DNA from 3 places in the Janthinobacterium sp. BHSEK genome. Region 1 is predicted to be linked to each of the others. Evidence: predicted binding sites of a transcription regulator. Region 1 holds the regulator's gene; each other region holds the start of a gene.
What was found. Region 1 encodes NrdR, which represses ribonucleotide reductase genes. Its sites were predicted from a motif close to CACNANATNTNGTG; they were not measured.

Region 1 (4,716 bases):
AATTTGCGTAATAGACGATGCCGCCGGCGTCGGTGTCTTCATAGTAGACACGTACGTTCCAGGTAAAGACTGAAGGCATGTTTATTGCGCCAGTAGTGAGATTGAGCAACATTTTACGCGATTTTTCTTCTTGTGACTGTGGGCGCTTGCTGGAAAGCCATGCAAAAGCTGCATATAAGTTGCACCGCAGCATTGTAAATCCGGCGTGTGCAATGGCAAGCCTCGTAACATACGCTTACAAGCCGCAGCCAGGTTTAAGCCCAGCTTAAGCACCGCGCGCGCGCCGGGGCGGCCTGCGGCCGTGCTCTGGCTGCGGTGGCGCGCGGCGATTATAGCTGCACGGTTGCATTCCTTGCTCAATTTGGGCACTTAACTTACAATTTGACTTCCATTACGTCTCACGTGACTGGCGAAAAGTCGGGCGATCTCCATGAGTGGCGATCGGCAAACCGGCGAAAGGTGGGCACCCACCGGGAAACGTGAGATTTTTCATCAGCCGTTCGCCTGGGTAGCCACTATGGAAAAGCACGAAGAGGCTGCCCGTCCAATGTTGTTATTCACTTAACGCCGGCTCCCCTCATTCGATCCAACCTGCCAGTACAAGCACCCTCATACTTGGAGTTTTTACATGTTTGCAAAAGATCATACCCTCGCCAACGTCGATCCTGAATTGTTCGCCGTCATTCAAAAAGAAAACACGCGCCAGCACGACCACATCGAACTGATCGCGTCGGAGAACTACACGTCACCAGCCGTAATGGAAGCGCAAGGCTCGCAGCTGACGAACAAGTACGCCGAAGGCTATCCAGGCAAGCGCTACTACGGCGGCTGCGAATACGTCGACGTGGCCGAGCAACTGGCCATCGACCGCGTGAAGCAGCTGTTCGGCGCCGAATGCGCGAACGTGCAGCCGAATTCCGGCTCGCAGGCGAACCAGGGCGTGTTCTTCGCCATGCTGAAACCGGGCGACCTGATCATGGGCATGTCGCTGGCCGAAGGCGGCCACCTGACCCACGGCATGCCGCTGAACATGTCCGGCAAATGGTTTGACGTCGTGTCGTATGGCTTGACGGCGGAAGAAGACATCGACTACGAGGCGATGGAACGCCTGGCCCGCGAGCGCAAGCCGAAGCTGATCATTGCCGGCGCATCCGCGTTCTCGAAAAAGATCGACTTCGAACGCTTCGGCAAGATCGCCAAGGAAGTGGGTGCCTACTTCATGGTCGACATGGCCCACTACGCGGGCCTGATCGCCGCCGGCCTGTACCCGAACCCGGTGCCGTTCGCCGACTTCGTCACCTCGACCACACACAAATCCTTGCGCGGCCCGCGCGGCGGCATCATCCTGATGAAGGCCGAACACGAAAAAGCCATCAACTCGGCCATTTTCCCCGGCATCCAGGGCGGCCCGCTGATGCACGTGATTGCCGGCAAGGCCGTCGCCTTCAAGGAAGCGCTGAGCCCTGAATTCGTCGAATACCAGAAGCAAGTGATCAAGAACGCCGACGTGCTGGCGAAAACCCTGATCAAGCGCGGCCTGCGCATCGTGTCCGGCGGCACCGAGTCGCACGTCATGCTGGTCGACCTGCGCGCCAAGAACCTGACGGGCAAGGAAGCCGAAGCCATCCTCGGTTCCGCGCACATCACCTGCAACAAGAACGGCATCCCGAACGACCCGCAAAAACCTTTCGTCACCTCGGGCATCCGCCTGGGCAGCCCGGCGATGACGACGCGCGGTTTCAAGGAAGCGCAAGCGGAAGAAGTGGGCAACCTGATCGCCGACGTGCTGGACAATCCGCATGACGCCGCCACCATCGAGCGCGTGAAAGCGGCCGTGAAGGTGCTGGCCGACGCGCACCCTGTGTACGCAGCATAATTATTTGTCCAGAATGTGTCATACGGAGTAAGATTCTGTATGACACATTCCTTCGTGCCCCAGGGCGCCCGGAGTGATTCGGGCGCCCTTTGTACAAGGGCGGCGATTTCCCGCAATTATTACTATAAAGTTGTAGCCAGCCCATGAAATGTCCATTTTGCCAGCACGGCGACACCCAGGTTCTCGATACGCGCGTATCGGAGGAAGGGGATGCCATTCGGCGCCGCCGCCGCTGCGGCAAATGCGACAAGCGTTTCACGACCTACGAACGCATTGAACTTATCATGCCGGCCGTCGTCAAAAAGAATGGCAGCCGGACGGAGTTCGCTGCGGATAAGTTGCGCGGCAGTTTGATGCTGGCCTTGCGCAAGCGTCCCGTCGCGGCCGCCTCGGTGGATACGGCCATCGCCTCCATCCAGGAAAAACTGCTGACCAGCGGCTTGCGTGAAGTCGATTCCGGCTATATCGGCGAACTCGTCATGCAGGAACTCAAGCGCCTCGACAAGATCGCCTACATCCGCTTTGCCTCAGTGTATAAAAATTTCGAAGACCTGGCCGAGTTCCAGGATGCGATTGCCGAAGTGGGGCAGGCGCGCAAGCCCTGACGCTCACTTTATCGGCGACGGGGCCGCTCATGCGCCCCGTTTTGCGCCCCGTTTTCAACACGCCAGCGTTCGCCTGGCAAGCGGCCTGATCAATCCCTACGCTGTTCTTCCCACCTTATCGCCGTGGTGTTTGCGCCAGCGCAGATCCGGATTTTTGCGCGCGCCTATCTTGTAGCTGGGCCGCCTGTTCTTGCGACTCTTTCTGCGGAAGGGAGCAAGGCATGCGCAATGGCGGTCGCGACAAGTTTCTGGCCGGTGGCAGCAGCCTCGTCGAGGTGCTGGTGTCGCTGCTGCTGTTGGCGCTGGGCCTGCTGGGAGCCAGCATTTTGCAACTGCATTCCCTGCGCGCGCGCCACGAGTCCGCGCTATTGTCGGCGGGCGCGCAGCTGGCCGCCGGCATGGCCGAACGCATGCGCGCGAACGGCGTGCTCATGAATGGCCCCGATGCCAGCAATCCCTATTTGAACGTAGCCTACGCGGCGGCGGCGGACGGCGCCGACGCTGGCGGTGGTGCACCCGACTGCTTCGGCGCTGCTGCCTGCGGCGCGGCGGAACTGGCGCAATTCGACATCGCCGAGTGGAAACAGCAACTGCATGCGGCCTTGCCCGGCGCGCGCCTGCATATCTGCCGCGATGCCTCTGTCTGGGATGCCGCCGCGCAGGGCTTGCACTGGGCGTGCAGCGGCGGCAAGGGCGCGCCCATCGTCATCAAGCTGGGCTGGCGCGGCCGCTTGCCCGATGGCTCGCCCGCCGTGAATGGGGCAGGCGAGTCGCTGCCCAGGCTGGCATTCCAGCTGGGCGGAGGCGGCGCATGAACGGCGTGCATGCCGCGTGGCACCGGCAGCGCGGCCTGAGCCTGGTCGAGCTGCTGGTGACCCTGTCGCTGGGCGCGCTGCTGATGCTGGCCGCCAGTAGCGTGCTGCTGGCGGCCAGCGGCAGCTATGGCGACCAGTCCGCCAGCGCGCGCCTGGACGACAATGGCCGCTATGCGCTCGACACCATCGCCCGAGCCGTGCGCCAGACGGCATATGTGAACTGGGACAGCAGCGCCGCGCCCGTCGCCCACGCCGATGACGACAGCGCGAATGTCGCCGGGCTCGACGCGCGCAGCCTGGGCAAGAACAGCGACGGCATCAGCGGCGCCTTGCCCGGCGCCCTGCATGGCAGCGACGTGCTGGCCCTGCGCTATTACGGCGCCGGCAAGGAGGAGGGCGGCGACGGTTCCGTGCTCAATTGCGCCGGTTTCGGCGTGGGCGCCGCGCAAACGGAGGCGCAGCGGGGCTGGAGCATCTTCTATGTGGCCCAGGGCGCCGATGGCGATGGCGAACTGCGCTGCAAATACCGTGGCGCGAACGGCTGGGGCGCGGACGCCGTCATCCGCGGCGTCGACGGTTTCCAGGTGCTGTATGGCCTCGACACGGATACGCCGCTCGACGGCGTGGCGAACCGCTATGTCAATGCCGGCGCGCTCGACGCCTACGACGCGGCGCTGGTGCTGGCGGGTGCCGATGCGGCCGCGCGCCAGCGCGATTTGCGGCGACGCACGCACTGGAAGCGCGTGGCCAGCGTGCGCGTGGCGCTGTTGCTGCATGGTGAGGCGGGCCAGGCGGACAAGATGGCGGAACTGGGGCCGGCGCAGTTCGACCTGTTCGGCAAGGCGTATGCCGAGGCGCACGGCGCCGGCGACACGGGCGTGCGCATCGCGCGCGCGTCCTTGCCCGCCGCGACGCGCTCCCGGCTGCGGCAACTGGTGCAGACGAGCATCATGCTGCGCAACGGGCCGGCCTAGGCGGTGCCGCGATGGCTGGCGCGGGCGTCCGCTGTTGCGTACCTCGTCGTGTGCCTCGTTGTGTGCCTTGTTGTTCACCTCGTGCGCGCCACGGTGGCGCCACCCTCGTGTATGTGCTGGGCCTGCTGGTGATTATCTTGCTGCTGGGCATATCGGCAGCGCAGATGGCCTTGCAGGGCGAAAAGGCGGCACGCGGCGAGCGCGACCGGCAGATCGCGTTTCAGGCGGCGGAGGAAGCATTGGTGGATGCGCAGAACGATATCGAAGGCTTGCCCGGCGCGCCGGGACGCAGCAGCCTCTTCGCGCCTGGCAGCGCGGCCGGGTTCGCGGACGGCTGCGGCGAGGCAGGCACACTGGGCCTGTGCCTGCCCGCAGCCCCGGATGCGCCGGCCCTTTGGCTGAGCATGGACCTCGATGGCGCCGAGGGAGGAAGTGGCAGCCACGCG
Region 2 (4,716 bases), on a different contig from region 1:
GTCGTTTTCCACCGTGCCGGTGACGAAGGCCGGGTCGGTCAGGGTGTTGATGAACGGGATCAGGAATTCATCCTTGTCGCGGATCGACTTGACTTCGTTGTAGGCGTTGAAGATCTCGCCTTCGTCCAGGCCCAGCGATTCGACGATGTACTGGTAGGCGTGCGTGTGGATCGCTTCCTCGAACGCCTGGCGCAGCAGGTACTGGCGGCACTCGGGCGCCGTGATGTGGCGGTAGGTACCCAGCACGATGTTGTTGGCGGCCAGCGAGTCGGCCGTCACGAAGAAGCCCAGGTTGCGCTTGACCAGGCGGCGCTCGTCGTCCGTCAGGCCGTTCGGGTTTTTCCACAGCTCGATATCGCGCTGCATGTTCACTTCCTGCGGCATCCAGTGGTTGGCGCAGCCGGCCAGGTATTTGTCCCACGCCCACTTGTACTTGAACGGCACCAGCTGGTTGACGTCCGTCTTGCCGTTGATGATGCGCTTGTCGTCGGCATTCACGCGGCGCGCCACTTGCTCGGCGTTCGCTTCGGACGGCTCGGCGCCGGCCGGCAGGTTCAAATCGGTATTTCCCAACGGCGCTTGCTGCGCCGGACGCGGCACAGCTGCCGACGTGGTTTCATCATCCCAAGACAACGACATATTCTTCTTCCTTTCCATGCCGGCGAGCCGGCGATCCGCAACAGGCCCGTTGAATCGGACAATGCGGACATTGACAACATTGAATCAGCCCAGAAGTTCTGGGCTGACAACTAAAATCTTACTGGCAGGCTTCGCACTCTTCAAAGCCGTCATCACCGGGACGCAGATAGCAGGCTTCGCCATCGGCGTCATCCGCCGCCGCTGCCACTACCGGCGCCACGGCCACTGCTGCTGCCGCCACGACGGCTGCCTGGGCGCTCTGTGCGCTGGCCGACATGCCGCCATCGACTGCCACGGCGTTCAGGGCGCCCGTCTTGGAGGTCGATTTCTCCATGTGGGTAGCGGCGATGGTACGCAGGTAGTAGGTGGTTTTCAGGCCACGCAGCCATGCCAGCTTGTAGGTCTCGTCCAGTTTCTTGCCCGAGGCGCCAGCCATGTAGATGTTCAGCGACTGGGCCTGGTCGATCCACTTCTGGCGACGCGAAGCCGCTTCCACCAGCCAGCTTGGCGACACTTCAAAGGCGGTGGCGTAGATATCGCGCAGGTCTTGCGGGATGCGGTCGATCTTCACCAGCGAGCCGTCGAAGTACTTCAGGTCGGAGATCATGACTTCATCCCACAGGTCGCGCGCCTTCAGGTCGCGCACCAGGTAGCCGTTGATCTCGGTGAATTCGCCCGACAGGTTCGATTTCACGTACAGGTTCTGGAACGTCGGCTCGATACAGGCCGAGACGCCGATGATGTTCGAAATCGTCGCCGTCGGGGCGATCGCCACGCAGTTCGAGTTGCGCATGCCGAACTTGGCGATGCGTTCGCGCACCGGAGTCCAGTCCATGGCCGACGAGGAATCGACTTCCAGGTAGCCGCCGCGCTCTTCGGCCAGCAGTTTGACCGAGTCCTGCGGCAGGATGCCGCGGTCCCACAGCGAACCGGCGTACGATTCATAGCGGCCGCGCTCTTCGGCCAGTTCCGTCGACGCCAGGTAGGCGTAGTAGCAGACGGCTTCCATCGAGGTGTCGGCAAACGACACGGCGGCGTCCGAGGCGAACGGCACGCGCATCATGTGCAGGCAGTCCTGGAAGCCCATGATGCCCATGCCGACCGGACGGTGGCGCATGTTCGAGTTGCGCGCCTTGTCGACGGCGTAGTAATTGATGTCGATGACGTTGTCGAGCATGCGCATGGCGGTGCGGATGGTCTTGGCCAGCTTGACGTGATCGAGCTTGCCTTCCTTCATGTGCGCCGGCATGTTGACGGAACCGAGGTTGCAGACGGCGATTTCGTCAGGGCCCGTGTTCAGCGTGATTTCCGTGCACAGGTTCGAGCTGTGGACGACGCCGACGTGCGACTGCGGGCTGCGGATGTTGCACGGATCCTTGAACGTGATCCATGGGTGGCCCGTTTCAAACAGCATCGACAGCATCTTGCGCCACAGGTCCAGCGCCGCGATCTTCTTGAAGACGCGGATTTCGCCGGCGGCGGCCTTGGCTTCGTAGCCCAGGTAAGCCTGTTCAAAGGCCTTGCCGACCTTGTCGTGCAGGTCAGGCGTGTCCGACGGCGAGAACAGGGTCCATTCGCCTTTTTCCATGACGCGCTTCATGAACATGTCGGGAATCCAGTTCGCCGTGTTCATGTCGTGCGTGCGGCGGCGGTCGTCGCCCGTGTTCTTGCGCAGGTCGAGGAATTCCTCGATGTCCATGTGCCAGGTTTCCAGGTAGGCGCAGACGGCGCCCTTGCGCTTGCCGCCCTGGTTGACTGCCACGGCCGTGTCGTTGACCACTTTCAGGAACGGCACCACGCCTTGCGACTTGCCGTTGGTGCCCTTGATGTGGGCGCCCAGGGCGCGCACCGGCGTCCAGTCGTTACCCAGGCCGCCGGCGAACTTGGCCAGCAGCGCGTTGTCCTTGATGGCGTCGTAGATGCCTTCCAGGTCATCGGAGACGGTGCTCAGGTAGCACGACGACAGCTGCGAGCGCAGGGTGCCCGAATTGAACAGGGTCGGGGTCGAGCTCATGAAGTCGAACGAGGACAGCAGGCTGTAGAACTCGATGGCGCGCGCTTCGCGGTCCGCTTCGTTCAGCGCCAGGCCCATGGCCACGCGCATGTAGAACGCTTGCGGCATTTCGATGCGCACGTCCTGGATGTGCAGGAAGTAGCGGTCGTACAGGGTTTGCAGGCCGATGTAGCCGAACTGCAAGTCGCGGTCGGCGACGATGGCTTTGGCCAGGCGTTCCAGGTCGAAACTGGCGAGTACCGGGTTCAGCAGCTCGGCGGCGATGCCCTTGGCGATATATTGCGGGAAATACGTCAGGTATTCGGCGGCGGCCGCCGCTTGCGGCACTTCCTTGCCGAACACTTCCTTGCGCACCGTGTGCAGCAGGATGCGGGCCGTGACCTGGCTGTAGGCCGGGTCTTTTTCCATCAGCGCGCGCGCCGCCAGGATGGCCGACTTGTGCAGCTCTTCGACGGGCACGCCGTCGTACAGGTTCTTCACGGTCTCGGCCAGGATGGCGTCGGCATCGACGTGCTTTTCCAGGCCGGCGCAGGCGGCGTTGATCAGGTCGCGCACTTCCTGCATGTCCAGCAGGCGGCGCACGCCGTTATCAAGCACGTTCAATTGTGGTGCGGAAACTTGCGCGGAAGCGCCTTGCGCTTCCTTCTGCAGGCGGCGCTCTTCCATGTGCTTGGCACGGTACAGCACGTAGGCACGCGCCACGTCGTGCTCGCCCGAACGCATCAGCGACAGTTCCACCTGGTCTTGCACGTCTTCGATATGGAAGGTGCCGCCGCCCGGATGGCGGCGCACCAGCGCGGCGACGACGCCGTCGGTCAGCTGTTCCACCAGTTCGCGGATGCGTGCCGAGGCTGCGCCCTGGCCGCCGTTAACGGCCAAAAACGCCTTGGTCATGGCGATGGCGATCTTCGAAGGCTCAAATGCCACCACCGCGCCGTTGCGGCGGATGATGCGATAGTCGCCCAATGCCGCGCCCGTGCTCGCCACGCTGTTGGCCGCGCCTGGCGCTGGCGATACTGGCGTTGGATGGATGGAAATATCTTGTGGTGATTGCATTGAAGCTCCCGTTGTCAGCTAAAGTCAGCCTGCAGTTTTGCTGCCGCGTGTGTTGTTGAATAGAACGCCCGATAATCAGGGTTTCTTCAGATATTTGTTGCTAAATAGTAAATTCATAATGCATACAACCGTGTCAGAATCCATATCGCCACACCGCACTGCCCGGCTGGCGCGAAACACGATCAAGGGTGATAAACCGCCAGTTCCAGTGCTTTATCAGCAATCCGGGTAGCTTTGACAATAATTCTGAAAACGTCTGTGATGGCACTACATATAGTCTTTACATCCAACTTCTTCACTAATTGTAGTGCCCATCGAAGGGCGATGCAATAGTTTTCCGGCATCCGCGGGCGTAATTTTTTGTATTTTCATATACGATTTCGGTTGACTTTTCAGGGTATGGATGGAAAGCCCAATCCCCGCGAAGTAAGCGCTAACGCAGGCTGCCCGCGCAGGGTTTCCAGCCAGCATACTTGGTAAAAATGCCAGTCAAAAAACGGCCCCGGATCCGTCTTCCTTCCCGGCGCGATATGCTCGTGGCCACGTACCTGGGACAGCCCGTAGCGCGCCACCAGCGCCGCCGTCAGCCCTGCCAGCACGCGGTATTGCTGCCGCTGAAAGGGGACAAAGTCCGAGCCTTCCATTTCGATACCGATCGAATAGCCATTGCACTGCGGGCGTCCTTCGAACATGGACGCGCCCGCATGCCAGGCACGTTGATCAGTAGAAACATATTGCAACAGCGCGCCATCGCGCCGCACAAAAAAGTGCGCCGACACCTGCAAGCCACGCAGGTCGGCGAAAGAAGGATCGGCATTATAATCTACCCGGCCCGTAAACAAGTCCGACACATGCGGCCCGCCGAAGTGGCCGCCCGGCAAGCTGATGTTATGAATCACCAGCAAGTCGACCTGCGCACCGTCCGGGCGCGCATCGTGGTAGGGGGAGTCATAGCGCAGCGCGCCGTCGCACCAGCCGTCTTCATCTATCGTCCATGCGCTCATCAA
Region 3 (4,716 bases), on a different contig from region 1:
CCAGTTGATCTTGCATGTTCTTCCTTTCGATGCGTTCAATGGGCGGCGTGCTGTTCCATGCCGGGCTGGCCGTGCCAGTAGCCGTCGCAGGCGCCGGCCGGCTGGCAGGCCGCCAGCTGGGCCTGGGCGCCGATGCCGCTGACCTGCCCTCGGCGGGCGCGGTCGAAGATGGCGATCACCTGTTCCGTATGCATGGCTTGCGGACTGATGCGCGCCACCGACACGCCCATGTCGCGCATGGCGTCGAGTTCGCGCACCAGGTTGTAGACCAGCGCCGACTGCGTCTGCGTGCCGTTCAACACGAGGAAGGGCACTTCATCGCGCGTGCGCAGCAGCAGACCGTCCGGCTCTTCCAGGCAGCTGTAGCCGCAATCATCCTTCGGCAGGTTGCGGTTGCGCGCCGTGAAGCAGCGCGCGGAAAACGCCAGCGGCATGCGGCCATAGGCGAACACTTCCGTCTCCAGCCCTTCCGGTTTCTGGCGCTGCATCTCGGCCAGCGCCGTCTGCCCCATTTCCAGCGGCATCACCCAGCGCCGTGCACCCAGGCGCGCCAGCAATTGCAGGCTGGGGCCATTGAACAGGTTCAAATGGGGACCGGCGACGAAGGACGTACCCTTTTCCATGCAGTGCACGGCGCCCATGTCGTTGGCCTCGACGCCATAGCGGCCATTGCCCGTGATGCGGCGCAGGGTCGCCAGTTCGGCGCCCGCCTCGATCAGCGCCTGCGTCGACAGCACCACTTCCTTGCCGGCGGCGGCCAGCATGTCGGCGATATCGAGCCAGTCGGCCAGACGCACCTCATGCCGGCGCGAGCAGACGGTTTCGCCCAGGTACACGATATCGACGGCGGTGCCGGCGATCTGCTGGTAAAACTCGAAGACGGTGGCACGCGGCCAGTAGTACAGCAAGGGACCCAAAGAGAGTTTTAGCATGCCTTTTCCAATATTTTTTAAGTTACAAAACCGTAGCGAGCGGCTCGCGGCGGGGCCGAGAAGCGCAGCCGTGCTTTAGCACGGGGCCGCCGAGGCGGTGAGCATCGCAGGCCGCGCCCCGGGACGCGCAGCAGGTTTTGCTATTTCCAAGAGCGGTGATACGCGCCCAAGGTGTGCTGCTGGCCTTCGGCCAGCTTGTCCATGGCCGCCATCCAGCCCGGCTTGACGGCGTAGCGCGCATTGCCTTCGCGGCAGGCGTCGATCGCTTCGCGCCACACGCGCGTCACCTGCGCCACATACGCGGGACTGCGCTGGCGCCCTTCGATCTTCACGGCGCTCACGCCCATGGCGATCAGCTGCGGCAGCAGCGCCAGCGTGTTCAGGCTGGCCGGCTCCTCGATGGCGTAATACTCTTCGTCGTTGACTTCGAAACGCCCCTTGCACAGGGTCGGATAGCTGGCGTTTTCGCCCGGCGCATAGCGGTCGATCAGCACGCCGTTCAGGCGCGATTCGAGGCCGTTCGGCGTTTCCAGCCAGCGCACGGATTTCGCCGGCGAACACACGCCGTGCGTGTTCGGCGCCTCGCCCGTCGCATACGAGGACAGCGCGCAGCGTCCCTCGACCATCACGCACAGGCTGCCGAAGCCGAAGACCTCGATCTCGACTTCCGTCTTGGCGATCAATTGCTCGACCTGCGCCATCGACAGCACGCGGGGCAGCACGGCGCGGGCGATGCCGAAGTGTTCATGGTAAAAATTGATGGCTTCGTAGTTGGTGGCCGAGCCCTGCACGGACAGGTGCAGGCGCAGCTGCGGGTGGTGCTCGCTTGCATACGCCATCAAGCCCGGATCGGCCACGATCATGGCGTCGATGCCGGCCTGCGCGGCGCGGTCGATGGCGCTGCGCCACACGGCCCAGTTGTGCGGCTGCGGATAGGTGTTCAGCGCCAGCAGCACCTTGCGTCCATATTGGTGGGCGTAGCGCACGCCCTCGGCGATGGCCTTCTCGTCGAAATTGAGGCCGGCGAAATTGCGCGCATTGGTGGCGTCGCGAAAGCCCAGGTAGACGGTGTCGGCGCCATTGTCGACGGCCGCTTTCAAGGCGGGCAGGCTGCCGGCGGGGCAGACCAGTTCCAGCGGTCCGGCCACGCGGGTGGCGGTGGTTGATTCAAGCATCATGGTGTTCACAGTCCTGTATCGGCTCAGGGTGCAGACTATAGCCCCGCCCATACCGCCCAGTCCTTGACGCAGGTGAAGGAATGCATGCATGGCTGGCGCGCGTTCAACTTGCTTGACCTGGCTGTAAAATGCCCCCCTTTTCTCCCTGTCCAATTGCCCGCCATGCCCCGCAAACCGCTGCTGATCTTCCTGCTCACCCTGTTCCTCACCGTGCTGCAGGTGCAGTGGGCCGCGCCCACGGAAGGCTACGACGCCGAGGCGCTGTCCATGCTGTCGCCCGAGGTGCTGGGCGCGTATCCGGGCGTGCTGCTGCTGTTCCTGCAAGCCGTCCTCTCCCGCCGCGCCATGCCCGTGGTGCGCCAGGCCGCCACCAGCACGGGCTTGCTGGCCTTGTACTGGCTGCTGGCGAACTACGTCACGTTCGATATCCGCGTCGCCAGCTGGAGCACCTTCTCACCGCTGGAAATCTGGGCGCACGTGCTGCCCGCCTCCAGCATCAGCATCGCCGCCTGCGCCGCCGCGCATTTTGGCCTGAGCTGCTTCATCCTGCACCAGGGACGCGCGAAAAAGTAAACGGGGGATGCTTTTTTCACCTGCATCAAGGATTCGCCACGCAACTGCACGCGCCCTTTGACGTCACTATATTTAGTGATTAATCTCCATAAAAACACCGCATGTTGTGTTTATTGGAGGTTTCATGACGACAAATGCAGTTCCATCCATGCGCGGCCAGGTCGATGTCGCCGCGTCCATCAATGAATACCTGGACCGGCGCGACTGGCGTGTCAACGCCAACGCCAACCAGGGTTACTCGCTGGGCGGCCTGATACTCAACGTGTCGGGCAAGGTCATCGCCAACTACTGGCTGGACCAGGTGTATCCGCCGGAAGTGGGCGCGGCGCACCGCGAAGCGGCGCTGCACATCCACGACCTCGACATGCTGGCCGGCTATTGCGCCGGCTGGTCGCTGCGCACCCTGCTGCACGAAGGCTTGAATGGCGTGCCGGGCAAGATCGAATCGGGTCCGCCCAAGCACATGTCGAGCGCCATCGGCCAGATCGTCAATTTCCTCGGCACCCTGCAGAACGAATGGGCCGGCGCGCAGGCGTTCAGCTCCTTCGACACCTATATGGCGCCCTACATCCGCCAGGACAGCCTGCGCTATGAAGACGTGCGCCAGTACATGCAGGAGCTGATCTTCAACCTCAACGTGCCATCGCGCTGGGGCACGCAGACGCCGTTCACCAACCTCACCTTCGACTGGGTCTGCCCGGACGACCTGCGCGAGCAGATTCCCGTCATCGCCGGCCAGGAGATGGACTTCAGCTATGGCGAGCTGCAGGCGGAGATGGACATGATCAACCGCGCCTATATCGAGATCATGATGGCGGGCGATGCCAAGGGCAGAGTCTTCACCTTCCCCATCCCCACCTACAACATCACCGAGGATTTCGACTGGCATAGCGAAAACGCGGAACGCCTGTTCGAGATGACGGCCCGCTACGGCCTGCCCTACTTCCAGAACTTCATCAATTCGGAACTCAAGCCGAACATGATCCGCTCCATGTGCTGCCGATTGCAGCTGGACTTGCGCGAACTGCTGAAAAGGGGCAATGGCCTGTTCGGTTCCGCCGAGCAGACGGGTTCCCTGGGCGTGGTGACCATCAACTGCGCGCGCCTGGGCCACCTGTGGCGCGGCGACGAAGCGGCGTTGATGGCGGACCTGGACCGCCTGCTGGAACTGGGCAAGACCAGCCTGGAAATCAAGCGCCGCACCATCGAGGAACTGATGCAGCAGGGCCTGTTCCCGTACACGAAGCGCTACCTGGGCACCCTGCGCAACCACTTTTCCACGCTGGGCGTGAACGGCATCAACGAGATGATCCGCAATTTCAGCGGCGACGCCTGGGACATCACGAGTCCCGAGGGCCATGCGCTGGCGATCCGCCTGCTCGACCACGTGCGCGCCCGCATGGTGGCCTTCCAGGAAGAGACGGGCCATATGTACAACCTGGAAGCGACGCCGGCCGAAGGCACGACGTACCGCTTCGCCCGCGAAGACCGCAAGCGCTATCCCGCCATCCTGCAGGCGGGCACCGTCGACAATCCATACTATACAAATTCGTCGCAGCTGCCCGTCGGCCACACGGACGACCCCTTCGAGGCGCTGGAATTGCAGGATGCGCTGCAGCGCAAGTACACGGGCGGCACGGTGCTGCACCTGTACATGACGGAAGCGCTGTCGGACGCGAATGCCTGCCGCGAGCTGGTGAAACGCGCCCTGAGCCGCTTCTCGCTGCCCTACATCACCGTCACGCCCACGTTTTCCATCTGCCCGCGCCACGGCTATCTGGCCGGCAAACATGAATTTTGCCCCACCTGCGACGCGGAGCTGATCGCCCGCAAGCAGGCCCACCCTGCTCCATCACTTGAGGAAACGCCATGAATGCACGTCCCGACTTCACTCCCGCCATCACCCTGCTCGACACCGAACGCCAGCGCTGCGAAATCTGGACCCGCGTGATGGGCTACCACCGCCCCGTCGCCTCGTTCAACATCGGCAAGCAGGGCGAATTCCACGAGCGCCAGTATTTTACGGAAGCGGG

Region 2: AC0V2Y_RS17610 (ribonucleoside-diphosphate reductase subunit alpha) is a predicted target of NrdR. The motif match lies at 3,975-3,988, and genes of this name have one in related genera.
Region 3: AC0V2Y_RS24375 (ribonucleoside triphosphate reductase) is a predicted target of NrdR. The motif match lies at 2,748-2,761, and genes of this name have one in related genera.

The regions. Positions count from the first base shown of each region.
Region 1 is NZ_JBWBYV010000025.1:16,312-21,027, reverse strand. It holds gene ybgC (tol-pal system-associated acyl-CoA thioesterase) at 1-79, opposite strand, end outside; ZMP/ZTP riboswitch at 393-517, shown strand; gene glyA (serine hydroxymethyltransferase) at 629-1,876, shown strand; gene nrdR (transcriptional regulator NrdR) at 2,020-2,481, shown strand; gene pilV (type IV pilus modification protein PilV) at 2,703-3,296, shown strand; gene AC0V2Y_RS10175 (PilW family protein) at 3,293-4,270, shown strand; gene AC0V2Y_RS10170 (pilus assembly PilX family protein) at 4,378-4,716, shown strand, end outside.
Region 2 is NZ_JBWBYV010000049.1:90,818-95,533, reverse strand. It holds gene AC0V2Y_RS17615 (ribonucleotide-diphosphate reductase subunit beta) at 1-639, opposite strand, end outside; gene AC0V2Y_RS17610 (ribonucleoside-diphosphate reductase subunit alpha) at 758-3,709, opposite strand; gene ampD (1,6-anhydro-N-acetylmuramyl-L-alanine amidase AmpD) at 4,102-4,713, opposite strand; gene AC0V2Y_RS17600 (sigma-54 interaction domain-containing protein) at 4,691-4,716, opposite strand, start outside.
Region 3 is NZ_JBWBYV010000083.1:13,736-18,451, reverse strand. It holds gene ubiT (ubiquinone anaerobic biosynthesis accessory factor UbiT) at 1-16, opposite strand, end outside; gene ubiV (ubiquinone anaerobic biosynthesis protein UbiV) at 36-932, opposite strand; gene ubiU (ubiquinone anaerobic biosynthesis protein UbiU) at 1,073-2,110, opposite strand; gene AC0V2Y_RS24380 (hypothetical protein) at 2,273-2,683, shown strand; gene AC0V2Y_RS24375 (ribonucleoside triphosphate reductase) at 2,808-4,556, shown strand; gene nrdD (anaerobic ribonucleoside-triphosphate reductase) at 4,553-4,716, shown strand, end outside.